DNA from 4 places in the Paenibacillus sp. Lou8.1 genome. Region 1 is predicted to be linked to each of the others. Evidence: riboswitches for the same ligand, from Rfam matches in the RefSeq annotation. Region 1 holds a riboswitch; each other region holds the start of a gene.
The links. A riboswitch is a leader RNA that binds a small molecule or an ion and turns the genes downstream of it on or off. The one in region 1 is predicted to bind thiamine pyrophosphate.

Region 2: it holds a riboswitch for thiamine pyrophosphate, as region 1 does, so the genes downstream of both, NLX78_RS14180 (ABC transporter substrate-binding protein) here and NLX78_RS03820 (thiamine phosphate synthase) in region 1, are expected to answer to the same signal.
Region 3: it holds a riboswitch for thiamine pyrophosphate, as region 1 does, so the genes downstream of both, thiC (phosphomethylpyrimidine synthase ThiC) here and NLX78_RS03820 (thiamine phosphate synthase) in region 1, are expected to answer to the same signal.
Region 4: it holds a riboswitch for thiamine pyrophosphate, as region 1 does, so the genes downstream of both, tenA (thiaminase II) here and NLX78_RS03820 (thiamine phosphate synthase) in region 1, are expected to answer to the same signal.

What each region holds. Positions count from the first base shown of each region.
Region 1 is NZ_JANAVN010000002.1:216,385-223,918, reverse strand. It holds gene NLX78_RS03825 (ABC-F family ATP-binding cassette domain-containing protein) at 275-1,828, shown strand; TPP riboswitch at 1,922-2,030, shown strand; gene NLX78_RS03820 (thiamine phosphate synthase) at 2,295-2,888, shown strand; gene thiO (glycine oxidase ThiO) at 2,953-4,101, shown strand; gene thiS (sulfur carrier protein ThiS) at 4,098-4,301, shown strand; gene NLX78_RS03805 (thiazole synthase) at 4,304-5,071, shown strand; gene NLX78_RS03800 (ThiF family adenylyltransferase) at 5,068-6,129, shown strand; gene NLX78_RS03795 (response regulator transcription factor) at 6,270-6,962, shown strand; gene NLX78_RS03790 (C40 family peptidase) at 7,027-7,524, opposite strand.
Region 2 is NZ_JANAVN010000009.1:51,603-59,136, reverse strand. It holds gene NLX78_RS14195 (EAL domain-containing protein) at 1-528, opposite strand, end outside; gene NLX78_RS14190 (bifunctional 2',3'-cyclic-nucleotide 2'-phosphodiesterase/3'-nucleotidase) at 804-2,906, opposite strand; gene NLX78_RS14185 (pyridoxamine 5'-phosphate oxidase family protein) at 3,128-3,562, opposite strand; TPP riboswitch at 3,833-3,942, shown strand; gene NLX78_RS14180 (ABC transporter substrate-binding protein) at 4,135-5,178, shown strand; gene NLX78_RS14175 (hypothetical protein) at 5,186-5,368, opposite strand; gene NLX78_RS14170 (MTH1187 family thiamine-binding protein) at 5,682-5,975, shown strand; gene NLX78_RS14165 (ABC transporter permease) at 5,972-6,748, shown strand; gene NLX78_RS14160 (ABC transporter ATP-binding protein) at 6,793-7,534, shown strand, end outside.
Region 3 is NZ_JANAVN010000013.1:44,802-52,335, reverse strand. It holds gene NLX78_RS18555 (lipoate--protein ligase family protein) at 79-924, shown strand; gene NLX78_RS18550 (Fe-Mn family superoxide dismutase) at 945-2,324, opposite strand; gene NLX78_RS18545 (alpha/beta hydrolase) at 2,583-3,620, opposite strand; gene NLX78_RS18540 (IclR family transcriptional regulator) at 3,919-4,662, shown strand; TPP riboswitch at 4,817-4,929, shown strand; gene thiC (phosphomethylpyrimidine synthase ThiC) at 5,117-6,961, shown strand; gene NLX78_RS18530 (hypothetical protein) at 7,083-7,235, opposite strand.
Region 4 is NZ_JANAVN010000005.1:262,112-269,645, forward strand. It holds gene thiE (thiamine phosphate synthase) at 1-320, opposite strand, end outside; gene thiD (bifunctional hydroxymethylpyrimidine kinase/phosphomethylpyrimidine kinase) at 317-1,147, opposite strand; gene thiM (hydroxyethylthiazole kinase) at 1,144-1,986, opposite strand; gene tenA (thiaminase II) at 2,062-2,751, opposite strand; TPP riboswitch at 2,889-2,991, opposite strand; gene NLX78_RS09445 (NAD-dependent malic enzyme) at 3,084-4,805, opposite strand; gene NLX78_RS09450 (glycosyltransferase) at 5,203-6,324, shown strand; gene NLX78_RS09455 (polysaccharide biosynthesis protein) at 6,329-7,534, shown strand, end outside.

The DNA of each region.
Region 1 (7,534 bases):
GTTTTAAATCGATTTTTATTTTAAAAGATGCGTCTCCCCATATAAAAATAGAAGTGTCGAAAAGTCCTCTAGACTTTCTCGACACTCTGATCACCCTCATGGGTGGTTTTTGTTTTTTTAGGCAGATCCATACCAAAAAACCTTAAAATTCACTGTTTTCAATATTCCGATATGGTTGTAGAATGTGCTACAATAAAGCTTTGAAAGAAACGAAATGCATATGAAATAAGAACAGTCGGCAGCGCCGATGACAATAAGGAGCCAAAAACAGCTTATGAGTTTATTGACTGTAGAAAATGTATCCCACAACTTTGGGGACCGCGCATTATTTAAAAATGTTTCCTTTCGATTGCTTGCGGGGGAACGTGTAGGTTTGGTAGGAGCTAACGGTGTTGGTAAATCGACACTCATGAACATTCTCACTGGAAAATTGCTTAAGGATGAGGGTAAAGTGGAATGGACTCCACGTGTACGTTACGGTTATCTGGATCAGCACACCAAGCTGACACCGGGCAAAACGGTACGTGATGTATTAAAAGACGCTTTTCTTCCTTTGTTGGAATTGGAAAAGGAAATGATGCAGATTACTGACAAAATGGGGGATGCTTCTCCTGAAGAGTTGGAAGTGTTGCTGGAACAGATGGGTGAAATTCAGGAGCAACTGGATATGGGGGATTTTTACCTCATTGATGTGAAGGTTGAAGAAATGGCGAATGGACTAGGTCTGTCGGCCATAGGACTGGATCGGGATGTATCTGCACTTAGCGGCGGGCAACGGACAAAGGTGCTTCTTGCTAAGTTGCTGCTGGAAAAACCGAATGTCCTGCTGCTGGATGAGCCTACCAACTACTTGGATGTAGAGCATATTGAATGGCTTACGCGCTATTTGAAGGATTATCCCTATGCTTTTATCCTTATTTCACATGATACTGAGTTTATGAACCAGGTCGTTAATGTTATTTACCATCTTGAATTTGCCAAGATGACCCGTTATTCAGCTAACTATGAAAAGTTTCTTGAAATGGCGGATCTGAACAAAGCTCAGCATATTGATGCTTATGAGAAGCAACAGGACTTTATTAAGAAACAAGAAGATTTTATTCAGCGTAATAAAGCGCGTGCTTCTACCTCAGGCAGAGCAAAGAGCCGTGAAAAGCAGCTTGATCGGATCGAACGTATTGATAAGCCTGAAGAAGCCGCAAAACCAACCTTTCAATTCAAAGAGGCACGTGCAAGCGGAAAGACGGTATTTGAGGGTATTGATTTTGAGATTGGTTATACACATGCCCTTTTGCCTAAGATGTCCATGACGATTGAACGTGGCGAAAAAATTGCAATTGTCGGCTACAACGGTGTCGGTAAATCGACATTGCTCAAAACCATATTGGGAAAAATTCCGCCAATCAGTGGAAAAACCTATCAAGGTGATTTTTTGCAGCCCGCTTATTTTGAGCAGGAAGTAAAGGCAGAGAAAATTACACCGATTGACGATGTGTGGAATGAATTTCCGCATTTGAACCAGCATGAAGTACGAGCGCATTTGGCGCGCTGCGGTTTGAAAAATGAGCATATCACACGTCCGCTATCTGCGCTTAGTGGTGGAGAACAGGCTAAAGTCCGTCTTTGCAAACTGTTAATGCGTGAAAGCAACTGGGTATTGTTCGATGAGCCTACCAACCACTTGGATGTTAAAGCAAAGGATGAGCTGAAACGTGCCTTGAAGGAATACAAAGGGACGGTATTGCTTGTATCTCACGAACCGGACTTTTACGAGGATTGGGTAACCAAAACGTGGAATGTGGAAGAGTGGTCAAGTAAAGTTAACTAAAATCAGTTAAATCCAGTTCTGCATATTTCACACGAAGTGGGGTTTGCAGAATTAGGAAAATATGCTAAGCTATCTATAGCTTATACAATAAAATAGTCACACTAGGGGAGCCGCCCATGCGGCTGAGACGGAATAAATGGATTTCGGACCCTTTGCACCTGATCTGGGTTATGCCAGCGTAGGGAAGTGAGCGCCGTACAAACAAGGCAACACCATCTTTATTTTGTTTGTGCGTGGGACGATACACGTATACGGATATCATGGTCCGTTCGATTATTGGACGTTCGTTAAACCACTTCCTTGGGGAAGTGGTTTTTTTGCGTTTCGTTCATTTTAAGTTGTTCGAGCTTCCGTAGACGGATTCACATACAATCCCCTTTCATTACTGCTGGTAGACGTGGCTGCTAAGCTTAGATCCTTTAATCCAATGTGAGGTGAAGACAAAATCGAATTACACGCAATTTCAATGGAAAAGGGCACTTTTGCACAAGCCGCCCGAGTGGCTGCTATGATTTGTCCGTATGTTCATTATGTACACGCACGTTTAAAACAGAATGGTGCCTCTGCATTGCTTTCTTTGACTCGCAGCATGGTGGAGCAGGAAGTTCCTTTGCAACAAATTGTAGTAAATGATCGTGTGGATGTAGCTTTACTTACTTTGGTTGGAACCGTCCAGCTACCAGCTAATGGATTACCTGTTGTGGATGTGAAAAGCCTACTTTCAAAGAGTACACGCTGTGGAGTGTCTGTGCATTCCTTGGAGGAGGCGCAGACTGCCGAGCAGGCAGGAGCAGACTATGTACTTTATGGTCACGTATATGAGACCCATTGTAAGCCCGGTATTGTACCGCGGGGTTTAGCTCAGCTTGAACATATTTGCAGGCTGTCGAACATTCCGGTGATCGCGCTGGGCGGCATACAACCGCACCATATCCCGGAGCTTTATATGGCCGGAGCAAGCGGAATTGCGGTGATGTCTGGTATATGGGAGGCTGAGTCGCCCGTTGCAGCTGCGATGGAATATAGGCGAATGGCAGATCTTGTAGTTCACAGCTTGTAGCGAGAAAACGAGAGTAGAGGCAAGCTGAAAGCAGAATGGTTGATGGAGAGGAGACACGGAACAAATGCTAAAGATACACACAGAGGCAAGAGCGATAGGACATGCTGAATGCTTGGTCATAGGTGGAGGTGTCATCGGCAGTTCCATTGCTTATCATGTGGCCAAGGAGGGAAGAAGTACGATCATGCTGGAACGATTGATCCCGGGTGAGGGAGCCTCAGGAGCAGCGGTTGGAATGCTGGCAGCGGAAAGTGAAGAGTTCACCGACTCTGAGCTGGCACGATTTGCTCGCAGAAGTCGAGATGCATTCCCTGAGCTTGTCTGTGATCTGGAGCGTTTGTCGGGTATTTCGGTGGAATTCCGTACAGAAGGATTTGTGACCCCTTTCCGTACGGAAACTGAAGGCCAAAAACGCTGGAAAGCTGCTAAAACGCGAGAGGATGATTGTCCTATCTGGTGGGATGCGAGGGAATTGGCCCGACGAATTCCAGGTTTGGATGAACAAGCGATCGGAGCAATATATCGTTCAAAGGAGACACAAGTGGCTCCTGTCCAGCTTTGTCGTGCTTATGCAGGTGCTGCTGCGGTGCTGGGAGCAACGGTATGGTCTGGTACACGGGCAGAGCAACTGGTCATACAGGATGGTCGAGTTTGCGGTGTCCGAACAGATAGCGGCTTTTTTTCCTGCGATCAGGTCATTATTGCTGGAGGCTTGGATAGCATGAAATTACTGGCGCAGGTTGGGTTTGAATATCCACTTTATCCGGTCAAGGGCGAAGCGGTAGCGGTCTCCTTGAAGGATCACCCATTAGAATACACCATTTATGCTGATGATATTTACCTCGTGCCTAAACAGAATAACGAGCTTTGGATTGGGGCAACGAGCCTTCCGCATCAATATGACGAAGAAGTGACCGTAGGAGGCTTGGAGGGGTTGCTGGCACGTGCCTCTGCCTGGCTGCCGCGCGTCCGTGAAGCTTCTTTTATACGCGCTTGGGCGGGCTTACGTCCGCAGGCTGCATCAGGTCACCCTTTTATAGGCACTGTTCCTGGGGTCGAGGGCGTATATGCTGCAGTCGGGCATTATCGCAACGGTGTCCTGCTGAGTGATGCTACCGGGCGTGCGATGGCAGCTATGCTTAATGGGGCTGGTGCAGCAGAACTTGGGATAAGTAGTTTTTCTTCTGAGCTCCTCAAGGAGAAAAGCATATGAAGCTGACGATTAACGGCCAGAGCATGACCTTTTCTAATCGAATCACTCATGTGAATCAATTGCTACATGAGCTTGATGTAAAGGTGAAAACCGTAGTGGTGGAGCTGAATCGGCATATATTGAGCCGTGAAGATCATGATGAAGCGGTACTGAAGGATGGAGATTGCCTAGAAATTGTACATTTTGTGGGAGGCGGTTGATCATGTTAACCATTGGAAAAGCATCTTTTACGTCGAGGTTGTTGTTGGGAACAGGAAAATTCTCTGATCTGGATATTCAATCCCAAGCCGTAGAGGCTGCTGAGACGGAAATATTGACGTTTGCTGTACGGAGATTGAACTTGGAGGAACGGGATAAGCAGCATTTTCTCGATATGCTGGATTTGAGCCGGTATACACTTCTTCCCAACACAGCAGGGGCTACAACAGCAGAGGAGGCGATTCGTATTGCCAAATTGGCAAAAGCCTCCGGCCTGTGCGATATGATTAAGGTGGAAGTCATTGGGGATAGCAAGACACTGCTCCCTGACCCTTTTGAAACGTTGAAAGCTAGTGATAAGCTGTTAGAAGAAGGCTTTATCGTGCTGCCCTACATATCGGACGATGTGATTCTAGCAAAGAGGCTACAAGAGCTTGGAGTACACGCCGTTATGCCTGGAGCCTCACCGATTGGTACAGGACATGGTTTGCTCAATCCGTTTTCATTAGAGCTAATTATTGAACAGGCGGAGGTTCCGGTTATTGTCGATGCGGGTATTCGCTCACCCGGTGACGCGGCAATGGCGATGCAGTTAGGGGCAGATGCTGTTTTGTTGAACACAGCCGTATCAGGAGCGAAGGACCCAGTAAAAATGGCCGAGGCCATGAAACTGGCTGTTCGTGCTGGAAGGTATGGTTTTGAGGCGGGGATGATTCCTGTAAAACGTTACGCTTCAGCAAGCAGTCCGACAGAAGGTATGGTTCAGGCATGAAGGTAACTGACAAATCCGGTGCAGGAGAAACACATCCAAGTGACCGTTATTCCAGACAGGAAAGATTCGCGCCCTTTGGACCGACAGGACAACGCCGGCTTGCTTCTTCCCACGTACTAATCATAGGTGTCGGAGCGTTAGGTACAGGTATTGCGGAAACACTCGTTCGCGGGGGCGTAGGTACAGTGAGCCTCGTAGACCGGGATTATGTGGAATGGAGCAATTTGCAGCGCCAGCAGCTTTTTCAGGAAAGTGATGCTGCGCAAAGATATCCCAAAGCAGTAGCTGCTCAGCGAAGATTAAAGGATATTAATTCGGAAACGGTTATACATGGACATGTACTGGATGTCGGGGTGGAAGAGCTGGAAGAGTTGATCCAGGGGGTAGATCTCATGATGGATGCAACCGATAATTTCGATACCCGACTTCTTATGAACGACATGGCACTCAAGCATCGGATACCTTGGATTTATGGGGGATGTGTGGGCAGCTATGGTGTAACCTATACCATCTTACCGGGTCAAACGCCTTGTCTTCACTGTCTGCTGGAAACTGTACCGTTTGGTGGAGAAACCTGTGATACCGCCGGGATTATTCCGCAGGCCGTACAGATGGTCACGGCTAACCAAACTACGGAAGCTTTCAAACTTCTTGGTGGATATCCAGAAGATTTGAGAGGAAAGCTGCTTTCGTTTGATTTGTGGAAAAATGAGTATGTAGCAATAGCGGTAGATAGCGTTAAAAAGGAGAACTGTCCTTCTTGCGGCAGCCAACCGACATATCCCTATTTGTCGGCCTCTCATCGGCAGAAGACAGATGTTTTGTGCGGTAGGGATACCGTTCAAATTAGACCAGCAAACCCGACACATCTGAATCTTGCAGAAACAGCAGATAGATTTGCTTCTTTGGAAGAAGGAAAAGTAGAGCGGAATCCGTTTTTGGTTTCCTTTAGTACAAGCGAGCATCGCTTAGTTGTTTTTGCAGATGGCAGAGCGTTGATTCATGGGACAAAGGACGTGGCAAAAGCAAGAAGTCTGTATCATCGCTATTTGGGTTAAACTATAAAAGCAGAAAGCCATTCTTTGGAGAATGATTTTCTGCTTTTTTGTTACAATAATATTAATATGCTTTAATGGCTTATAACAAACTTGTTCGTATCCAATATGTAATGCTATGTCCAAACCAGGTGGGTGAAAAGATGGGCCCGTTAATTTTACTTGTGGATGTAAATGAAGCGTCTCCCGTATTTGTTCATCCATTGGAGCAGGCAGGTTATCAGGTGGTTCATGTTAGCAATACGACAGATGCAAGCTCTTATGTAGCCCATAATCCTGTGGATTTGCTACTGCTCAATATAGAAGATGAACCGACGGATTCACATGGCTTGCTTCGCACATTGCAGCAATACCATCCTCATGTTCCGCTATTTGTTATGACTTCATCAGATGAGGAGGACCATATTGTTTCCTGCTTTGAACAAGGAGCACATGACGTGATCGTTCGGCCCTTTTATCCTAGAGTTTTTCAGGCTAGGGTGGCTAATTTATTGCGGATTTTTGGTATTGAACGTGATGTGAAAAGGGCAATCGAGGCGGGGGATTTACATATAGACAATGCAAGCAGAATGGTGAGCAGAGGGGGGAAAAAGCTGGAATTAACTCCGAAAGAATTTGATCTTTTGCTTCACCTGGCGATACATCTTAACCAAGTTTGTAGCAGACAGCAAATTCTGAAGGATGTTTGGAAACATGATTATATCGTTGATACGAACGTAGTAGACGTCTATATCAGACATTTGAGGGTTAAAGTAGATAAAGGATATAAGTTTAAAATGATCCGTACGGAACGAGGAATTGGCTATTCACTCAGAACACCAACCGTATCAGAATAGCATAAGGCATAAAAAAAAGCCGGAACTTTCGTCCCGGCTCGCATATTTCATAATGAGTTTCAAACTACAGCACGCGGCGTGCTTTAATGTATGTTCTTTTCCAGTTGCTAGAGTTCAAATCGGAGATAGTCACGCCAGGTCCGCCGTAAGTGTGTAGAATTTTACCCCCGCCCATATAGACTGCTACGTGGGTAATGTTGCGACCCGTGGCACGGCTACCGCTTGAAAAGAACACTAAGTCCCCTTTTTTCAAATTGGACTTGGATACGGCATGTCCAACTTTGGACTGTTGAACAGAAGTACGCGGCAAATTCACTCCGTATTTTTTGAATATGTGCTTCATGAAAGAAGAACAGTCAAAATTGCGCGTCGTGCTTGTGGAAGCTCCAAACTTATAGGGAGTGCCCATATATTTTTCACCGTAGTTAATTACTTTTTGGCCAACAGAAGTAGTAGTGGCAGCCTGTGCCGTATTTGTTCCCTCAATTGCAAAAGTACCAAAGCCGATAGTGGCTGCGACTCCTGCGATAATTACCTTTTTTATGATTTTCTGCATATTCATGTTGTAAATA
Region 2 (7,534 bases), on a different contig from region 1:
AATAGCGGAAATACGAGCCGAGCGATCCAGATGAGCATGCAAACCAGCTTCACGGGCGATTTCAAACAGTCGGAAAGGCTGAAAAGGTCTCTCCGCATGTGACGGACGCAGTAAAAACTCAAACCCGATAATATCCAGCTTGTGGTCAACAATAGGTTGCATATGGCTGGAAAAACTCTGATCCTTAATGATATTCACGATATCCGGATGTTGCAGTCTGGCTTGCAATTGACTAAATAAAAGCCACTCCTCATATCCTTCGACATGATGCAGGCCGGTCACCACAACTTGCATTTGGTTCAAGTATTCCTGCGGCAGACGAGCCAGTCCGTTAACCAGCTGTTCCAGCTCTGAACGGCTGTCATAGCGAAACTCTATGCCACCCTCACGCTCATGTTCCTGCTTCATTTGTTCCGATAGCATACCCAAACCATCTAATGCTGGAGTAAGCGACACCCTGGAATGCCTAATTCTGAGCAATCCTTGATCCTTAATAGGTAATATGATGCTGCAATTGCTGCATGTCATAATGGTCCTCCTCGGAACAATTTTCCGGTTTTTTCACCATTATATCACAAATAACTAGAACAAAAGTACTATATAACTACGTGTTTTTACAAAAAACTAGCTTATTCTTAACGACAACTTAGGACTTAAGTATATATTCGACAAAAATAGAAAACTTTTTGCACTCATGATAAATTCGGGGGCTGTTGTTTTTGACATTAAAAAAAGCAGAAAATCTCTTGGTTAAAGAGACTTGCTGCTTCACTCTGATATTGATTGAAAACTAAAGTTCGAAGTTATTTGGACGCCTTTGGCTTCGTTGTTTTAGCTGGTTTAACAGTCGCGGGTTTGGTCGTTTTAACAGCTGGCTTTGCTGTTGCTTTCGCGGGAGCCACAGCTTCCTTTACGGGAGTCGTTGCTGCACTAGGCTTAGCGCCAGCTTTTAAGCTGTATTTGGCAAAGCCGTCTGCCGCGCTGCTCAAGAATGAAATTTGTTGATTTCCTGCCAGCACGTCTTTGGCATCAGGAGAGGACTCGAAAGTAACCTTTGCCTGACCAAAAGGAGCAATAGACCAGTTGCCATCCGCCGCTGGATTAATCGTTCCGTTCGTACGGATATAGTCAACAATGACCTGACGACTTTCATCCGGTGCTGCCATCACAATTCGTTTGCCATCTGGGTTAGCCAGTTTGGATGAGGAAGCACGATAGTTATTGGTGGCCACGATAAATTTCTGTGCAGGATCTATAGCCTTTCCATTGTATTGCAGATCCTTGATACGATGAGCTGAAGAATCAATAATAGTTCCCTTGGCATCATATCGTGCAGGCTGAGTTACATCAATCTGGTAATTCACACCGTCAATGACATCAAAATTGTAGGTTGGGAAATCTTTGTTAATCAGCGATTGCTCCTCAGTTTGCTTTGGATCAATGCGGTTGAACTGACCTGCAGACCACTCCAGCCATTCCTGAATTTCAGCACCGGTCACTTCTACAGCATGAACCGTGTTCGGATACACATACAGGTCGGATACGTTTTTAATCGCTACCGTACCTTCAGGAATATTGGTGTAATACTCGGCTCCGTTTCGACCGCCGGCCTTGAATGGAGCGCCTGCCGACAATACGGGAAGTTTTTCGTATTCAGTTCCTTTAAGATGGTTTTGAACATACCATTTCTGTGCATTCGTCACGATTTGAATAGAAGGATCGTCCTGCACTAATGCAAAATAGCTGGTAATCGGTGCAGTCGTTGTTCCGACAGGTTGACGAATATAATCCAAGGTTCCTTGATGCTCTTCCTTGATCGAATCTGTCAGTTTGTAGTCAGGAGTAAACTGCACAGCCTGGTTAGTGGTATTCACAACCGGACGTACTTCAGACTGAGAGTTTGTTACGTTCCACTCGCGGTTTTTCTTTTCCAGGCTCAGGTCAATAATACCCAGCTCCTTGCCCCATGAGGAAGCTTCCACGGCCGGTACGCCGTTAATGGTTCCTTTATCTAGATCTACACCCTTCATTTCTTTAAAATCAGGACCAGGGAAAGATTTATGAGCATGCCCAAACAGAATAGCGTTAATTCCGTCCACCTGGCTTAAATATTTAACGGCATTCTCCATCATTGGCGTTTGCGGCACATCCTCATAACCTGTGTGCGCAAGCACGACAATAATGTCAGCACCTTCCGTCTTCATTTGAGGAATAAACTTTTTCGCCGTTTCCACAATATCCTTCGTAACGACTTTATCCTTCAAATTGGCTTCATCCCACTGCATAATTTGAGGTGTGACCAAGCCGATGACACCCACTCTGAGCGTATGCTCTTCACCTTTCTCATCCGTTACCGTTTTATCAAGAATTTGATAAGGGGTAAAATAATTTTTAGTAGCTTGCCCCCCCTTATCAACATAAACATTCGCATTTACGTAAGGGAAATCGGCTCCCTTGAGCGATTTTTCCAGAAAATCGAGACCATAGTTGAATTCGTGGTTGCCCACTGTCGCCGCATCATAGCCCATCAAGTTCATCATCTTGTAGACTGGATGGACACCGCCTTCTTTTTCATAGGTTTTGTTTCTGGCCATATAATCGCCTAATGGATTGCCCTGTAACAAATCACCGTTATCGAACAGCATGCTGTTTCTTGTTTCACTGCGCGCCTGTTGGATCAAACAAGCTGTGCTAATCAAGCCATATTCGTTGGTTTCTTTGTCTGAATAGTAATCATAGTTCATCAGCGACGCATGAATATCCGTTGTTTCCATGATCCGCAAATTCACCGTAGCGCTATCGCGAGAATCGCTAGCTGCCCAGGATGGAGCGGCCGAAAACACCAGCATGCTACAAGCTACAACTATTGCTGTAAACCCTTTAAACCAATTTTTACGAAATAACAAAATATACCCCTCCTCATTAAGGTGTATGCCTCATATACATACTTTTGCACATATATGTAAGCCTTGAACCCACCATTTCTATTTTAATCCAACGCCAGACAAAAGAGTAGTCATTCACTTAAATTATTTATGAAAAAATAATTAATTCTCTCAAAAATAAAAAAACCAGCAAACCTCCTAAAAAACTCGGAGATTCACTGGTTTATCCATTTATATTCTCATTATTTATTCCACACTTGGCGCTCCGTTTGCTGACCCACATACTCAATGCGAGTCGGATTCACGTCCAGAATGACATAATCGGGATCATCCGGTCCGGAAAACCATTCCTTCAAGGAATCGTTCCACACTTGTTTGCGCAGCCCTTCATCAGCTGTAATCTGGACAGTAGCCTCCACTTCTACGACTTCCTTTGTACCGCCAACTTCATAACCCAGCAGCAGATAAGCATTCGGATTATCCTTTAGCTCATCCACTTTATGCGTTTTGCGATCTGTCGCCAGATGAATGTTCATTCCATCGTTAAAAAGGGCCATATAGCGTACTTTCGGTTTGCCACCCTCTACCGTACCTAACGAGCAAAATTTGTTGTTATCCAAAGCCTTCACAATGGCTTGTTCTAGTTGGCTACGATCCAATGTTTCCGTTTTACCCACAGTACAACAACTCCTTTTCACGAATTAGAATTCTCTACGGCCATGCCATTGGGCACCAGCCCATCTGAACCTACCTGCACAGCTGTTCTGAAAATAACATGACCCGATCAGATCGGATTGATGCATGCTCATTTTCAGATCAAAGCTCACAGTAAAAGTGTACCCTATCGTTCGGCAAATGAACCGCCATCTCTTCCTCCATGCTGGACAGACCCGCATTCAAGGCATATAATCGTCGTAGTAAACCCGAATAAATGAACCCATTAAACCTTACAATGCCAGGGGTGCTGGAATCGGCCGGCTGAGAGTGTGTCCCAAGACACTGACCCTTACAACCTGATCTGGGTAATGCCAGCGTAGGAATGCTTAAGCAAGATGTGCCTTTTTTACATAGGACCATCCCTTACTTTGGTATATACAAGCGCAAGCGTCCCGGAACCTCGGGGCGCTTTTTTTGTTGAAGATTAAGTTGTTGGAAAGATCGCGTCCGGCAGATGTTATTTTTATGAAAATGGGGAACATAAGCTGTCTGATTGGACGGATAACGGGTAATTAAAGGAGAGAACACAACGATGAAGCGCATGAAAATGTTAAGCCTGGGACTGATCAGTCTGTGGCTCATGGCCTTGACCCTGACCGCTTGCGGTGGAAGTCCCTCCACATCCCAAGAAGCGGCTCCCGCTACCAACACTCAAACGTCTACTCCGGCAAAGGAGCTCAAAGATGTTAAAGTCGTGCTCGACTGGACACCCAATACGAATCATACGGGACTCTATGTTGCCAAGGACAAAGGATTTTACGAAAAAGCGGGTTTGAATGTCCAAATTATTCAACCTGGTTCAGGCGGAGCCGATCAAATGGTTGCCTCTAATGCTGCACCTTTTGGTATTAGCTACCAAGAAGGCGTCACACAGGCTCGTACGCAAGGCGTGCCGCTTGTATCCATCGCTGCGGTGATTCAGCATAATACCTCAGGCTTCGCAGCCCCAGTAGATCGCGGAATTAAGAGCCCCAAAGATTTTGAAGGTAAAAAATACGGCGGTTGGGGCTCTCCCGTAGAAGAAGCGGTCATGAAATCCATCATGGATTCAGACAAAGGCGATGTGAGCAAAGTGAAGATCGTCAACATGGGCAATGCAGACTATTTTACAGCCGTGAAGCGGGATATCGACTTTGCCTGGATTTTCTACGCATGGACCGGAATTGAGGCCCAGCTTCGAGGTGAGTCATTAGATATGCTGTATGTAAAAGATTATTCCAAAAGCCTCGATTACTATACACCTGTAATTGTGAGCAACGAACAGACAATAAAAAATGATCCAGAACTGGTAAAAGCGTTCATGAACGCTACCGCACAAGGCTATGAATACACTATCGCCCATCCAGATGAAGCCGCGGACATCTTAAGCAAAGCTGTACCGGAGCTGGATAAAAAACTGGTACTTGCCAGCCAAAAATGGCTGAGCCCGCGTTATCAGGACGATGCCGCGCAATGGGGTGTGCAAAAAGCGGAGGTATGGCAAAACTATTCGGACTGGATGTACGAACGCAAGCTGCTCAGCAAGCCTTTGGAAGTGGATAAAGCCTTCACAAACGACTTCTTGCCCAAGCGCTGATCATTTGTTAAAACGCTAAATAAGACTGAACTAGAGAAGTGAACGAAGTTCCACTACGCAGTCGGATGGTGCTTCCCATCGCTGTTGTACCCAGATTTCTTTTATGAATATCCAGAGGTTGAAATCTGGGTACAAAGGCGAACGCTAACGCTTGTACAGCACCATTCCGCCCACTTCGTTCTCGTTCCACTTGGTTTATTCTTTAGTCTCATAGTGTCTAAGCGCAAAAGCAGGTGCGCTTATGTGAGAAAAATACAAAATACCGTACAACCTAGCTTAAAAACTAAGGTGCTTTTTAAGGCGGTTGGCAGCGTAGCGGTTCATTTGAATCTGGAGAAGCGCAGCGTTCGCCTTTGCCGTGGGATTCTTACCTTTTAAAATTTATTCAAAGAATCCCACGGCAACAGCGATCGTAAGATCAAATGAAACGCGAAGCGGTCTCCCCGCCTTAAACCACCCTATTTTCTCAAAACAACTCCACAATAAAGGACAGGTGAATTTTCATGGCTAACACACTGCTCAGTATTCAAGTAATCCCTAAAACTCCTAATAACGAGGACTCTTACCCGTATGTAGATAAGGCGATTGAGGTCATTCAGCGCTCCGGAGTCAAATATCAGGTGAATCCATTGGATACGACCATGGAGGGCGAGCTCGACGAGTTGCTGAAAGTGGTTAAAGAAATGCACGAGGCTTTGACGGAAGCGGGCAGTCCCAGCGTCATTTCACAGATCAAAATCGCACATAACCCACAAGGCATCAGCATGAACAAGCTGACCGAGAAATATCGCCCATGAATCCGAAAGGCAAGAACGCATCCTGGTGGAAAAGCGTATGGCCGCCCCTTGTGGCGGTCCTCTTCTTTTTAACGGCCTGGCAGGGGGCGGTTTCCTATTTACATATTGAATCCTGGCTGCTGCCAGCTCCATCCCTAATCGTACAAGAGGGCATGGCGCAATCGGCGTTGCTTGGCACCCATACATGGGCTACAATTCGTCTGACACTTGCGGGATTCGCTATAGGGACAGCTACGGGACTGCTGATCGCCATCGTTCTTCATACGATTCCTTTTCTCAAATCTGCTCTATACCCGCTCTTGATCCTTAGCCAAAACATTCCGATCATCGCCCTCGGTCCGTTGCTCATGGTGTGGTTTGGTTTTGGCGTGCTGCCCAAGCTCATGGTCATTACCTTAGTATGCTTTTTTCCCGTGGCTGTAGCGGCCATGGACGGGCTGACTCGAACAGACCGTACGATGATGAACTATATGCGGATGTCGGGTGCAAGCCGCATGTCTATTTTTATGAAGCTGGAGCTGCCACATTCCCTGCCGCAAGTCTTTTCTGGCGTTAAAATTGCTGCTACCTATAGTGTGATGGGCGCGATCATTGCCGAATGGATCGGAGCTAGTGAAGGAATTGGATATTATATGCTGCTGCAAAAATCGGCCTATCGCACGGACCTCATTTTTGCAGCCATCGGCATTATTGTCGCACTCAGCTTACTCATGTTTGTGGTTATTTTACTACTGGAGAAATGGTTGGTTCGCTGGAAACCCGATCGAGAGTAGCTTCCTCCTTGAATTAAATACAGCAAAGAAAGGACGTGGCGCGTATGAGTCTGCATCCGATTGACTTATCATCACACAACGTGGCTAATGAACAACGAGCCGGGGAACAACAGAGTCCTTCAACTGCTCCTCCTGCTTTGGAATTGGACGGGATCAGCCTTGCCTTCCGCGAAAAGCGAAGCTTACTGCCCGTACTGCAGGATGTATCCCTCACAGTCAAGCCGGGAGAATTCGTTTCCCTCATCGGTCCGTCAGGCAGCGGCAAAAGCACGCTATTTCACATCATCGGTGGGCTACTCAAACCCCAGCAGGGACGTATCCGTATGCACGGACGGGACATGACTGGTGAACGTGGTCATATCAGCTATATGCCGCAGCAGCCCGCCCTTTTTCCGTGGCGTACCACGCTGGACAACGTACTGCTTGGGCAAGAAAATGCTCCACGTAAAACTACAGCAGTCCCCCCTGAGTACGCCAGTGAACGCGAGCGTCGCAAAGAAGCCTTGCAATGGCTCGAACAGGTTGGACTTGGTAAATTCGCCAAGGCGTACCCACATACGCTGTCTGGTGGAATGCAACAGCGCGCAGCCTTTCTACGAGCACTACTCAGCCCGCAGGAATTAATGCTGCTGGATGAGCCGTTCAGCGCACTCGATGCGCTGACACGTGCAGACATGCAGCAATGGTTATTACGCATGTGGGAAAAGAACCGCCGTTCTGTGCTATTTATTACCCACAGCATTGAAGAAGCGCTGCTGCTCTCCGACCGCATCTATGTGCTGTCGG
Region 3 (7,534 bases), on a different contig from region 1:
ATAGAGACGACGGGATAGCCGCCTTAAAATACAATTAGCCTATGGATAACAGTTATTTTTACAGATAGGGGATAACGTATGGAGAATGTACATAGATCAACAGAAAAAACAACAGCTTTGCCTGAGTTGCAGTGGTTTGAAGCGCCACTCGCGGCCACTCAGGAGGACGTTTTGTCTCCGCTGGCTTGGGAGGAGCTGGCCTGTCGGCAAGTAGGGAAAGGAGCTGCACCCATTTTGCATCTATGGCGGCATCCGTCAGCGCTTGTGATCGGTCACCGGGACCGCAGGCTTCCCTACGCCCCACAGGCGATGGAGCGAGTGCGCAGCGCGGGAACCTCGGTATGCGTACGCCCCTCGGGTGGAGCAGCCGTCATGCTGGACAGGGGGGTGCTGAACCTGTCCTTGATCCTGCCGAATCCACAGCGGGCCATCAGCCTGCATGAGGATTTCCGGCTCATGGCAGCGCTAATTGCCGATGCGCTGGTTCCGTGGTCTGGCGAGGCGCAGACCGGAGAAATTCCCGGGTCCTTCTGTCCCGGGGATTACGATGTCAGCGTCCGAGGCCGCAAATTTTGCGGCATTGCACAGCGGCGCCAAGCCAAGGCGTATATCATCACAGCTTTCGTGATGATTGAGGGCAGTGGTGTAGAGCGTGCACAGGCGGTACAGGAGTTCTACACAGAGGCAGCCGGGGACACGTCGGCAGGCGTGCAGCAGCAGGATTACCCCCGGGTGAATCCAGCAACAATGGGTAGCCTGGCAGAGCTGGCTGGAGTGCCGTCTGTTGAGGCGTACACGGCATCTCTGCGCCGTATCGTTGAGAGCCGGACAGCCGTTTTACCTGCCGCTGGCTGGCTGGTACAACCGGAAGAATTGACCGAACAAATGGCAGCACTCAGAGAGCGATACGATTTGCAGGTGTAGTTTTTCTTTAGCTTAGAAGCTTAGAAGGGTTGCCATCTCAGTTTGGAGGCTTGGGTATAGCGCTCTGCAACCTCTGGCCAGTTAACGACATGCCACCAATCTTCAATGTATTTGTTGCGTTCGGCCTGATGCTTTAAGTAATATGCATGTTCCCATACATCTAGCGCTAGCAGCGGAATGGACTCCCATTGAGTCAGATTCTGGTGCTTTTCGGCCTGCAAAATTTCAAGTCGTCCCGCGCGTGGACTCCATACCAGGATAGCCCAGCCGCCACCCTCGACCTTTTCGGCTGCTGAACTGAATTGCTTTTTGAATGCATCGTAGCTGCCAAAATCCTTTTTAATCTGTTCAGCCAGCGGTCCGCTTGGGTTTCCACCACCTTGTGGACTCATGATCGTCCAAAAAAGAGTATGCAGATAATGGCCTGCGCCGTTGAATGCCAGTTCCCGTTCCCAATGCTTTACGAGGTCAAAATCACCTGTTTTTCGAGCTTCTTCCAGCTTCTTTTCCGCTTTATTCAGGTCATTCACATAGCTCAAATGATGCTTGTTATGGTGAATACGCATTGTTTTCTCATCAATATACGGTTCAAGCGCATTATAGGGGTAAGGGAGCGGCGGTAGCCGATGTCCCCCAATAGGAACCGACCGGCCGATTGTGGTTTTTTCCGTTGCCGAAGGTTGCGCCTGGCTGGACTTGACGCCTTTAGTCGTCCATGCGCCTTCTCCCCTTATGTCTGCCTGCCGTTCTCGAAGTTCTTCCTCTGGGTAATTCTCACCCTCTGTAGCTACATGATACAACCTAGCAGCCCTTGCGATGGAGCCAGGTTCCTGAAAGGGGGTTGTCGAGATCAGGAAATATTGGCTTTCATGTGCCGCGTGTAATACAACTCCGGCGGATTTTGGTTGCTGACGCAATGCATGACTGTGCTCGCTTAGCAGCCCGAGCTGCCGTACATACTCCTGTGACTGACGGTTTGCGGTTTGCAGCAAATCGTCCAGTCGACGATTTAATTCTTGTGAGTCAAGCTGAGAGTTTGAGGCTGACTCTGACAATGGCATTTTTACAGATGATGATGTGTCTAATCCCCTTGACTGTTTAGAATGTTCAGTGAATTCGTGTGTATGTGCTTGTGGAGCAGCTGACATCTGTTTCCATTCCTGATGCCACGCCTGATCTGCCGGATCGAGTGCGCTCCGTTGCTCTTCAAGCAACTCTATGGCGGTGCGTTCCGTCTGTTCGAATACAGTCCGCCAATCATCCAGCAGCCGTACATAAGTAGGCTCCAGTCCCTCGGTAGCGGATTTAATCACTTCCACATGCCAACTTTCCTGCTGCTTCCAATGCCGAATTTCCTCCAGCACACGTAAGGGCAGGAAAGACCCATAAGTACTCAGCATCGTATTTTACCTCCCGTATCCCACTATGGCTATCCGGCCGATCTGGCAGATCTGCCCTGGATGCATACGTACCCAGTATATTCACTGTCTCATCGGAAATATGTCTATGAACTCCCTTAATCCGGTCACATCTGTTAGGTAAAACAATGAATACCCATGGAACACGAAAAAGAAGCCCAGCTACGGCACGGGTTAAGTGTCCATAGACAGGCTTCTTCAAGGGGAAGAATAGAATATAGTTCTTCGAAAAATAATTTTTTACTTCGTATTCGTTTGTTTGTGGGCATCAGCGGTGGTTTTCTTGTCCTCCAGCTCCTGTACACTGCTTAGAAACGTCGATACCCGTCGCAAATATTCACGCGGGTGCTCTCTGAAAATAAGCTCATGTATCCCGTTTTTAACAATCCATACACTGGAAAGCGGGTTGGTTTGATTGGCAGCGAGCTTTTCCGCAATAGGATAAGGAGCTTTTTCATCCTGTGTACCATGCACAAACATGATCGGGAACGGGTAGTTTTCCTTTTTAACCTCCTGATATGGAATCTGATGCAAGCTGGTGCCGTTCAAAATTGGAAACAGCAACTCCAGAATTTCCAAAGACGGATGTCTTGGCAGATTAATTTGATTGTGAATGTTATGGTACAGCGTATCCGGTTCCAGCAGGAAGGTGCTGTCCAAAATCATTGCGTCCACATCTTTGGTTTGCAAGCCCGCCTGAAGAGCGGTGCCTGCTCCCATGGAGAAGCCCCATACGATAATCTCCGATGAGCCGCGTTGCTTCGCAAGCTGAATTGCTCCGAGGAGCTGTTGGGATTCTGCTTTGCCTCCGGTTGCGACTGCTTTGCTGTTTTGTGACGCAAATCCATAATCGAACATGACCACATTAAAGTTCAAACTGTGGGCATAATGCGCCAGATCATACATGGGAATCCAGCTTTCTTCGCGGTTAGCCCCATAACCATGGCTGAAAATAATCGTTTTCCGCGATTGATCCGCCGGGATATACCAGCCTTGTACCATGCGGCTACCATCCTTGGCAGGGAAGCTAACTTCCTCATAAGGCATGCTTTTGGCCTGCATCGGATTAGAGTACAGCGGTGCAACGGTGGGATTCGTAAGTACCCATGCGATGTAAGCATGCAAGGCAATAAAACAAAACAACAGAAAAAAGACGACCGACAGCAGCAGAGCAATCACAACGTGCTTGAACCGCAGCAGACGGGGATTAAAGAGTGGGGTGGACGGCTCCTGAACAGCGGTCTGTAGCTGAGCGTTGCGCTGGGATGTCGAAATCATGTAAGAGCCTCCTTATATAAAATTGATCTTCGTTTCATAGAATTTAGGTATAATTCCACTTGAAAATAGTAGTGTAGATCCGTATAGATACCTATTATCGTATGATGGGGATTATCCAAAGTCAACGCCTGAACCGGAAAAGTAAAAATGATGCAAAGAATTGTCGATGTTTGTTCTCGTTCTGTAATATGGTTGTCACAAAAACATCGGTTTACAGTAGCCGCGACTATTCTATATAATTTATGTAACCATGTTTCATAGTGTGAAACGAATATGGATACAAGAGGAGCGGTTCACGATGGAAGACCGTAAATTAACCGTTCGCGCTGTAGAGCGTGCACTTGATATACTGCTGTGTTTTACCGCAAATTCGGATCTTGGCCTGACGGAGATTGCCTCCAAAATTGGTCTACATAAAAGCACGGTTCATCGGCTGCTGACTACGTTGGAGGATCGGGGCTTTGTCGTTCGGAATGCCGAAACGGAAAAATATCGACTTGGCTTCCGTATTTGGGAGCTATCCACGCATTTGTCCCAAAGTGACGAGCCGGCGGTGTTGTTACAACCTGCAATGGAAGGACTACGTGACCGTCTGGGCGAGACGGTCAGCTTGTACTTACGGGACGGCAGCATGCGTATTCGCATACAAGCCGTGCAGAGCAATCAGGCGATCCGCAGGGTTGCGCCTGTAGGTGCGCGTATGCCGCTGGCTGTAGGGGCCTCCAGCAAGGTGCTGGCGGCCTTTATGCCGCCGCAGGAGCTGGAAGCCCTGCTAAGCGGGGATGAATGGCCGCCCTCAGTAGACCCGGAGGTCTATAAAGCTCAGCTGCAGGACATTCGCGAGAAGGGCTATGCGACCAGCTATGAAGAACGGGAGCCAGGGGCTGCTGCTGTGGCAGCGCCAATTGTGAACCGGAAGGGACAGGTCACTGCGGCTTTATCTGTATCTGGCCCGGTCAGTCGACTTGCACCCGAGACGCTACATGACTTTGCTCCGATTTTGATCGAAGCGGCGAAGGAAATGGGGCTTATGCTTCCGTAATAAGAATGAACACAGTTGAAGCAAGCAGAGTGATTTGATGGAGAACGTCTCCTTGGTAAAGGGAACCTAAAAGGGTTGCCAAAGCCATAAATTTGAAGTAGTCTGGTAAGGAAGGCGGGATGTCTGTTATATCCGCCTCATGTGAATAAAGTATCACAGTTACTGGGGGAGCCTGTAATGCCGGGCTGAGATGGAATCGTGCAAGATTCCGGACCCTTTGCACCTGATCTGGATCATACCAGCGTAGGGAAGTAATCGGCCATTGAAATGTATACGCGGCTGCTGTCTACGGTGACGCATTGGAATATCATTATTCCACATGCGTACTGTCTGGATAGCTGCCTCGTTAGATTAGCCGGTTCCCTGGGGAACCGGCTTTTTTGCATAGATCAGCGCCACCCTGGGAATGGTTCCGGATCGGTGTGTCATTTCATCGAAACGGGAGGAATGGACAATGAAGCCGACAGAAGCAGAAGGAACAAAAGGAACAGAATTGAAATCAGCAGAAGTAAGATTGGTAGGAACAAAAGAAGTTGAGGTAGAGAAGACAAACGGGGAGCAAGCCAGTGGGGTAACGCCCTTTCCAGGAAGCCGTAAGGTATATATTCAAGGCTCGCGGCCGGACATTGCCGTGCCAGAGCGCGAAATTGCTCTTCATCCTACACATACGCCGCAGGGCACGGAGCATCATGAGCCATTGCGTGTATATGATACAAGCGGTCCCATGACCGACGAAGCCTATCAGGTCGATATCCGTCAGGGCCTGCCTCCATTCCGGCGAGCTTGGGCCCTGGAACGGGGCGATGTGGAGGCTTACGAGGGACGCGCCGTCAAGCCGGAGGATAATGGACTGAAACCTGGCTCCAAACGGGAGACAGTGGAATTTCCCGGCGTGACCAACCGTCCGCTTCGTGCTTCGCAAGGGCGTACAGTGACGCAAATGCATTATGCGCGGCAAGGGATCATTACGCCCGAAATGGAATTTGCGGCGATCCGCGAAGGGGTGGAGCCTGAGTTTGTACGGCAGGAATTGGCGGCTGGACGAGCCATTTTGCCTTCGAATATCAATCACCCGGAAAGTGAGCCAATGGTCATTGGGCGTCATTTTCACGTGAAGATCAATGCGAACATTGGTAATTCTGCGGTTACCTCCTCCATCGAGGAGGAAGTGGAGAAAATGACTTGGGCTGTGCGTTGGGGCTCGGATACGGTTATGGACCTGTCCACAGGCCGTAATATCCATACAACACGTGAATGGATCATTCGGAATTCTCCTGTACCGATTGGGACTGTGCCGCTGTATCAGGCACTTGAAAAGGTAAACGGTGAAGCAGAAGCGCTGACGTGGGAGTTGTATCGCGATACGCTGATTGAGCAGGCGGAGCAGGGAGTGGACTACTTTACAATTCATGCGGGTGTATTGCTGCGGTATATTCCGATGACGGCGAATAGAATGACGGGAATTGTGTCCCGGGGTGGGTCAATCATGGCAGCCTGGTGCCTTGCGCACCATCAGGAGAATTTTTTGTATACACATTTTGAAGAAATTTGCGAAATTATGAAAGCCTATGATGTGGCCTTTTCTCTCGGGGATGGTCTACGTCCGGGTAGTATCTATGATGCGAATGATGAAGCACAGTTTGCAGAGCTGGAAACGTTGGGCGAGCTAACGCAAATCGCATGGAAGCATGATGTTCAGGTCATGATTGAAGGGCCGGGACATGTCCCTATGCATAAAATCAAAGAGAATGTGGATTTACAAATGGAGATTTGTAAGGAGGCTCCTTTCTATACCTTGGGACCGCTCACGACGGATATTGCCCCCGGATATGATCATATTACCTCAGCCATCGGGGCGGCGATGATCGGTTGGTTCGGGACGTCCATGCTGTGCTATGTTACGCCCAAGGAGCATTTGGGTCTGCCCAATAAGGATGATGTCCGTGAGGGTGTCATTACCTACAAAATTGCGGCACATGCTGCCGATCTGGCGAAGGGGCATCCACGAGCGCAGCAGCGGGATGATGCTTTGTCCAAGGCGCGCTTTGAGTTCCGCTGGCGGGATCAGTTCAATCTGTCGCTTGATCCCGAGCGTGCCTTATCCTACCATGATGAAACGCTACCGGCAGAGGGCGCCAAGGAAGCACATTTTTGCTCGATGTGCGGCCCTAAATTTTGTAGTATGCGTATCACTCAGGACATTCGCGCCTATGCAGCGGATAAGGGGCTGGACACTCAAGAAGCAGTAGCCGCGGGGATGCGCGAGAAGGCAGAGCAGTATCGGGATGGAGGTCAGTAAAACGAACGTGGGAGTTTAGGGACAAATGAATTAAAAAAGCCGTGGTTCTCTACAGTCGATGTAGGAAACTACGGCTTTTTAGCTTATGTAAAGCGGATCATGCAACCGGATAAACGGCGCCTTATTTTTTACCCATTTTTTCATTTAAAATATCCTGAAAGCTGAGCTTCTTCTCCGAGCTATCTTCTTTCTTCTGCATACTCACCGCGTTGGCACGTTGGTATTGGTGGTGAAAGGGCATCAGGGTGTGGACGGTTAAGTTCATTGTATTCATGTAGGTCATTCCTCCAATTCCATATTGTCAAATTCAGATTGAGTTGCTTAGGACGTCTGTATAGGACTATTTGTATGTACTTGATGTCGTAATGCTATGTAGGTTGCTTGGTAATGTTTCAATCATTATACCCACATTTTTTCAAAGTAAAACGCTTTTGACATAAAACAGGAAGATGGTCATATGTGTCCAAAATGTTGATTAGGAGGATGGTCGTTTTAGAGGAAAATGTGCCTAGGTCTAAAACAAGGGCTAGAGGCCCGTTTTCTTAGTTTAGCAGTCGGGATTGTGTTATTTTG
Region 4 (7,534 bases), on a different contig from region 1:
CGGACGGAATCGGCGGATTCATCGTCCTGACCGATGTGAACACCGTCGGCGTCGAGTTCAAGAGCCAACTCCACATCGTCATTGATGATGAAGGGGACACCAGCGTGACGGCACAGTTCCTGTAGCTGGCGCGCAAGTTCGAACATAGGAACGCCCGTTAACGCGCCGAGACCCTTTTCTCGGAACTGGACCATGGTTGCTCCGCCAGCCAGAGCCTCCTGCACGACCCAGCCTGGTTCCGCGAGGCAATTCACGCTTCCAAGCACCAGGTATATCTGTAGATGGCGGCGCACCACCTCTGACAATATTCTGCCGCTCATAGAAGCATCTCCTGACGACGTCGGTAGGCCCAATGATTGGTTGGGCCGTGTCCCTGTCCCAGACACAACGTATCCTCAATTGCCGCCTGGATGAAGGCTTTGCCATTCGAGATAGCCTCCGGTACAGACATCCCTTTCCCTAATTCCGCGGTAATCGCTGCCGAGAAAGTGCACCCTGTTCCGTGTGTATGGACAGTCCGTACTCGCTTGCCGCTCAGCTCTATAAAGGCGGTTCCGTCAAAAAGCAGGTCAACAATCTGTCCGCTGATCTCGCTCTCGTCAGCGTGGCCACCCTTGATCACAACGAATTTTGGTCCCATACTGCTAATATGTCTCGCAGCCTCGCGGCGATCCTCCATCGTATGGATACTGATCCCTGTCAGGGCTTCCGCCTCCGGGATATTCGGTGTAACGACCAGGGCCAAGGGGAGCAGGTCGTCCTTCAAAGCCTGCACCGCTTCCAGCTGCAGCAGTTCAGCGCCTCCCTTGGCAATCATCACGGGATCGACGACGACCTTTTTCCAGCCGAACCTTCGGATCTGCTCGCTCACAAGACGGATGATGCCGGCATTAAACAGCATGCCAGTCTTCAGGGCATCCACTCCAAGGTCTAATCCTACAGCTTCGATCTGTTCCGCTGTTGCTTCCTCTGGTAGCGGATATACGCCGTGGACCCCTAAGGTATTCTGTACGGTAATGGCCGTAATAGCCGACATGCCGTACACGCCAAGTTCTTGAAAGGTTTTGAGATCAGCTTGAATTCCAGCCCCGCCGCCACTGTCTGAACCAGCAATCGTCAGCGCTCTGGGTACACGAACGTCTGTCATCGCGCACCACCTGCTGCTGTTGTTCCGGCTTCATGGATCGAGACATGCCCCTCTAGTGAACCTGTATGCAGTTTGGCCAGCTCGTCGAGAAAGGCAATCTGGAAGCTGCCGGGCCCCAGCTCTGCGGTACGTGCTGCGGCTCGAGAAGCTGCTGCACCGTAAAATGCCAAACCTGCTGTACCGGCGAGCAGCAGGTTGGGTTCAACAGCTGCAAAGGCACCTAACACAGAGGTCAGCAGGCAGCCTGCTCCGGTTACCTTCGTGAGGAGCGCGTCTCCGCCGCTAATCATTCGTGCTTCGGCCCCATCGGTGATGACATCCTCTTTTCCAGTAATGACAACCATCGTATTGAGCGTTCGAGCAGCCCGAATTGCCAGATCGACATGGCCGCTGTCAGCACTGTCACCGGCATCTACGCCTTTAATCTCACGCGCTTCTCCAACAAGATGTGCGACTTCGGCTGCATTGCCCCGCACCAATGAGATTTTGACTTCACTCAGGATTCGCAGTGCCGATTCAGTTCTAAAGCTCGTTGCTCCCGCACCGACCGGATCTAGCAGCACCGGAACACCGTGTGCATTCGCCGATTGTCCAGCAATGATCATGGCATCCACCAGTTCGCGGTTCAGTGTACCGATGTTTAACACGACGGCACCTGCTATTTTTGCCATATCTGCTACTTCCTCAGGTGCATAGGCCATCACCGGGGAGGCGCCCAATGCATACAGGCCGTTGGCCGTAAAGTTGGTGACTACCACATTGGTCATATTGTGAACGAGGGGTTTGGTGTTTTGTACCTTCGTCAGGAGATCCGAATAGCTTTTTTCCCATGTACTCATAATGATTATCCTCTCTATAGTTGGTAGTTCAACAGGGCATTTAACCGTACTTCACGAATCGAATTGCCAGGCTAACTATTCCAAGACCGTTACCTGCATCTGGACTGGCCATTCTTCTTGCGTATAAGCCATGTCCCAGAACTTATATTCCAGCTGGCAGCTCAGTATAAAATGCTCAATCATCCGCTCCCGCTCAGCAGCCGTTGCGTCTTCCGCCCAAGCATCTACACGTTCTCGGAACTTGAGTGTTGTATCATCAAGCTGGTCTCCATAGAAGCCCATCCATTCATAGAACGGATGAGACTCATCCGGCTTTACTTCATCCAGCAGCCTGCGACCAATCTCGGCATACGTCCACATACATGGCAGCAGCACAGCCAAGATCTCGCCCAGGCTACCCTCATGCGCAACCGTCAGCATGTGACGGATATAGTGATGAGCCGACGGAGCGAGCGGATATCCCTGCAACTCTTCATAGGTCACCCCTGCGACAGCACAGAAATTTTGATGCGGATGAACCTCGCTGTGGAGAATAAAAGAGATTTGTTCATTAAATACAGCCATGTCCTCCCGATTCGTGCATTTGGAGATTGCGATGCCGTATATCCGCATGTATGCGTTCAAATATTCAAAGTCCTGTTTTACATAGTGAATCAGCTGTCCCCTTGTCAAACTTCCTTCAGCAATACCTCTCACAAAGGGGTGCTCAAAAATCGCTTGAAAAATGCCGTCCGCCTGCCGACGGAGTTCTTGTGTAAAACTCAATTTCCCCACCTCCATCAAATTGAAGAGCAAGAAGTCCTGTAAGAATATAATTCCGGAACAACGCTAAAAAGCCGCCCCGGAAAAATGGAGCGGCTTCAACAATAGGCCCAATACGCAAAAAAACGTTTGAAACCTTATATACGAAGGCTCCACTTTCCTACGCTAGTACGAACTAGATCAGGTTCAAAGGGTCCAAGATACGTTCTTGTCTCAGCCATAGCGGCTCCCCTAGTGGACTTCTATTCTTTTGACTATTACTGTACATACGTTCATACGCTATGTCAAACATAGTGTGCAAAATATGAAATTTCCTCTAGTTAGGTGTTTTGAGCTTAGTGAGGGTGATGAATTACACTTTCCACAGCTTTGACCTTGGCATATTCCGGTTTCCACATTACATCCCGTATAGCTTGTTCCACATCTGAAATGTGCGCCTGGGCTACCTGATCCTGTATCGCGGCTTTTGCAACCGCAATCGCAACAGCGTACGAAACTTCGCGTAATTTTCGGATATGAGGGAGTAGTGCACCGCCAGGCGTATTCGAATCTACACCATTGGCAACAGCAACTGCTGCCGCTGTAAACATCGCAGGGGTAATCCTTTTGGCTTTAACCACAATCGCACCCAGACCCAGTCCCGGAAAAACAAAGGCATTGTTCGCCTGTCCAATCTCAAATTTCGTACCGTTATAGGTGACGGGCTCAAAAGGACTTCCGGTTGCAATCAGTGCTTTGCCATCGGTCCACCGTATCAAATCCTCGGGTACTGCTTCTGCAAGGTTTGTAGGATTGGACATGGGCATAATGATCGGGCGTTCTACATGTTTCGCCATCTCCTTGATGATCTCTTCAGAAAAGGCACCTGCTACACCGGAAGTTCCAATCAATATCGTAGGCTTCACCTGACGGATGACCTCTAGCAGTGGTATTTTGCCGTCACCCGATCGGGTCCATGAGCTGATTTCATCCTTTTTGCGCACATACGGTTTCTGATACTCCAATACGTCTTCCATATCTTCCATTAACAGCCCGCGATAATCAAAGGCCCAAAAGGACTTGAAGGAATCTTCTGCGGAAAGGCCGTCCTCAATCATAGCACCCCGAATTTGATCAGCGTTACCGATTCCTGCTGCCCCTGGGCCGAAAACAAGTATTTTTTGTTCACGCAGCGGAGTCTTGGTGACATCCACCGCCGAAAGAATCGCAGCCAAGGTCACCGCTCCTGTACCTTGTATATCATCGTTGAAGGTGAGTATGCTTTGACCGTATTTTCCTATAATATGGCGTGCATTTACGCTGCCCACATCTTCCCAATGTAAAAGCGCCTTTGGGAATTGCGCTAACGTTTTGCTGATAAAAGTATCAATAAACTGGTTATAGGCTTCTCCGCGAACCCGTTTATGGCGGTTTCCGATGTACAGTGGATCATTCAGCAGCTTTTCATTATTTGTACCTACATCCAGTACAATTGGCAGCACCCGCCCGGGATGAATGCCTGCCGCAGCCGTATACACTGCAAGCTTGCCGATAGCAATGTTAATACCCCCGACGCCCCAGTCACCAATCCCTAAAATACTTTCGGAATCTGTCACGACGATCAGATCCACATCATGGCCACTCAAACCAGAATTATGGAATGCTTGTCCAATACCGTTCGGGTTATCTATCGACAAATATATGCCTCCAGGGCGGTTGTACTCGTGACTATATTCTTGAATCGCGGTTCCTACGGTCGGCGTGTAGACTACGGGCAGCATTTCACTCAAATGATCGGTTAGCAGCCGGTAGTAGAGTACGACATTTCGGTTGTGAAGGTCGTTGAGAGAAGCATTTTTTCGCAGCATGGTGGGTTGTGCCAGAAACTGCTGATATGCCCGTACGCTCTGTTTCTCTAATGAAAGGACGGTGGGAGGAAGGATTCCTTCCAAACCCAGTTCTTTGCGTTCTTCTTCTGTAAAAGCGACACCTTTGTTCAAAAGGGGATTTGCCAACACATCCTTTCCCCGCAATGGAGTAGATAATGAGCCATCGCGATTGACATAAAAAGCTTCCATAGAAAGACCTTCTTTCTCTTCATTTTCATAACTATTCATAACGAAAGATGACATGTTGTCCATAGTATGGACGTGCAAATATGTTTTATTCTTGCATTTATCTATGACAAAATAACCATATTTGTTTCTTTCTAATGATATAAAAGAACTAACTTTCAATATAGATTCGCTAACCATTCCTGATGATTTTGGTTCTAATGAATCAGGTCTAAATGCTCTGTTTTTATCAAATATGAAAATTAGTTTTTCTTCTCTTATCTCCATATATATCATGGAGTGTCAGTTATTTTGTTAAGGAAATATGAAGTATTTGGACATTAATTTAACTCCTATAAGCAAACATTCTTAATTCTTTTTCAACAAAATAGAACTATTCGGAGGAAAAGGAGAGGTTTGTGTGCAGGGACCTATAGCCATTTTTAGCGATAACGACAGGGCTATTGATTATCCCAATGTGATTTGTTTTTACCAATATATACAGTGCGAGGACACGGAGGCAGCTTCAGTCTACGAGAACGCATGTTGTTGCCTGATTGATTATAGGGAGCCGGGGCAGGCAGTGCGGAAAGCCAATCAGATCCGTAGCCAATTTCCGCAAATGCCATTGTTACTGGTGACGGATGTAACATTTCCGTTCAGTGATCAGCATATGGTGCAAATCATCGGAGTAGGTCGTTTGCGGCTGCTATTTTGGCAAGCCAATGACAACGAAGAAATGCTTTCGGAAATACAAAGCTTGCTCTATCCCGAGTATTCGACCAAAAGCCAACATATTGCATTTATCTTGTCTGTATATAACGAAGAGCAACGTTTTGTTCATGTCAAAACCTTTGCTGAACGATTGCAGGTCTTTATCCGCAGCCATATTATTGAAGGTTCGATTTATCTCATTGATGATGGTAGCTACGATGGTACGAATGCCTTGATTAAAGCGCTGGAGGCAGCCACGGACTTGTCCGTAAACCGGATTAATCAGAATCTTAGCCCGCTACTTCAAACAAGGGAATTGGGACGCAATACACGTAAGGCAGGGACGTATCTGGAAGGGATGCGGACCATTGGTGCGGATTACTACGTATTTGTGGACGCAGATGACTCCTTTTTTATTGAGGATATTGCCAGAATGATTAATGTTGTTCAGCAGGGCTATTATGATGTCGTGATCGGAACCAAGGATATGACCGCTGAGAATCGATCTTTATTGCGATCTGTCGTCAGCTTTGGTAAGCGAGTCATTTCCCGTCCTTTTTTACCCACAGGTGTAGTGGATTCCCAGACTGGGCTTAAAGTGATGAGTTCGGTTGCAGTGAAGCGAATGTTTCCGCATTTAAAGGAACAGCTGGGACTGGCGTTGGATTTGGAAATGATGTTTATTGCCAAGCGACTCCAGCTTCGTGTGCTGCAATTACCCGTCAAATGTATTGACCGGGATGGCTCGCACATCCATGTCTGGAAGGATTCTATTCGCTTTTTGCGCTCCATCATTGATATTTGGCGACTGGATCGGCGGGTGAGATAACAACGTGTACAACCGAGTACGATCTTTGATGTTTCCTCTCTTTAATGTGCTGCTTAACGGATTTAATTTTTTCTTCCACATTGCAGCGAGCTGGTATCTTACCGGACAAGCTTATGGCCAGGCGAATGCGCTGCTGGCGCTTTTTGCGCTTTTATCCGTTTTGGGTTTATCCATCCAGCTATTAACTGCCAAACTGGTCTCTAAGGGAGACCAAAAGCTTGCGCTACGAAGCTTACCGCTCGGTTCTTTATTACTCAAAGCACCTCTGGTGCTAACCGTGCTTGCCATGATCATTTTACTCATCTTTCATCCGTTACTGCGTTCGCTATTAGGCGTCGAATCCGGCCCGCTGTTCATGCTATATGGCTTGATCGGACTGCATATTCTGGTGAGTTCGTGCCGCGGAGATTTACAAGGCAGGGAACGCATGTTGGCGCTCAATGTGAACTATTACATTGAGGTATTAGGGAAGCTGAGCCTGTTTTTTGTTCTAGCTGCACTAGGGTTAAAGCTGGAAGCGCTACTGTTAGCGAGCTGTGGAGGAATGTTGCTGTCGCTGCTCCACGGCTGGATCGTTTCGGCTCGCGGCTTGTCCCTATTCACATACAGTGGAGAACATATCCCTTCTGGGCTATGGAAATCATTGAGTCAGGATTTCACCGATAGCCTTATGACGAATTTATTTATTTTGTTTTGTATCTCCATCGACATGTTGTATGTACAGCATTACTTTCCCGAGCAGGCCAGCAGCTATGCCATTGCGCTGAAGTACAGCCAGTTGGTTTATTACGTTTCGTATAGCCTCATTGCTGCTTTTATTCCAAAGATCGGTGCGCAGGGGCATGACCGCCAAGCTTTGGGCAAGTTGATTGCCGTCTATGCCGGATTAATGGCTGTAGCTGCGATCTGTGTATATGTGGGCACGACCTTTGTGTTCCCATCCTCTATTCCCATATTATTCGGAGCCTCTTACCAATCGGCCGAGGCCTATATTCCATGGGGTGGCTGGGTGTACTGGCTATTTTCCATCGTGCTGTTTTTTGTGCATATGCACGTATTGGTGGGCAGACGCAAATTTATGTTCAGTCTGATGGCAGGAGCCGCTGCCTTATTAGTAGCCTTTCATATTGCCCACACAGATCCGGTGGATTTTTTGCTATCTGAGTTCATTGTTTATGGAGCTATGGCTCTCTACTTTGTGATAGACGCC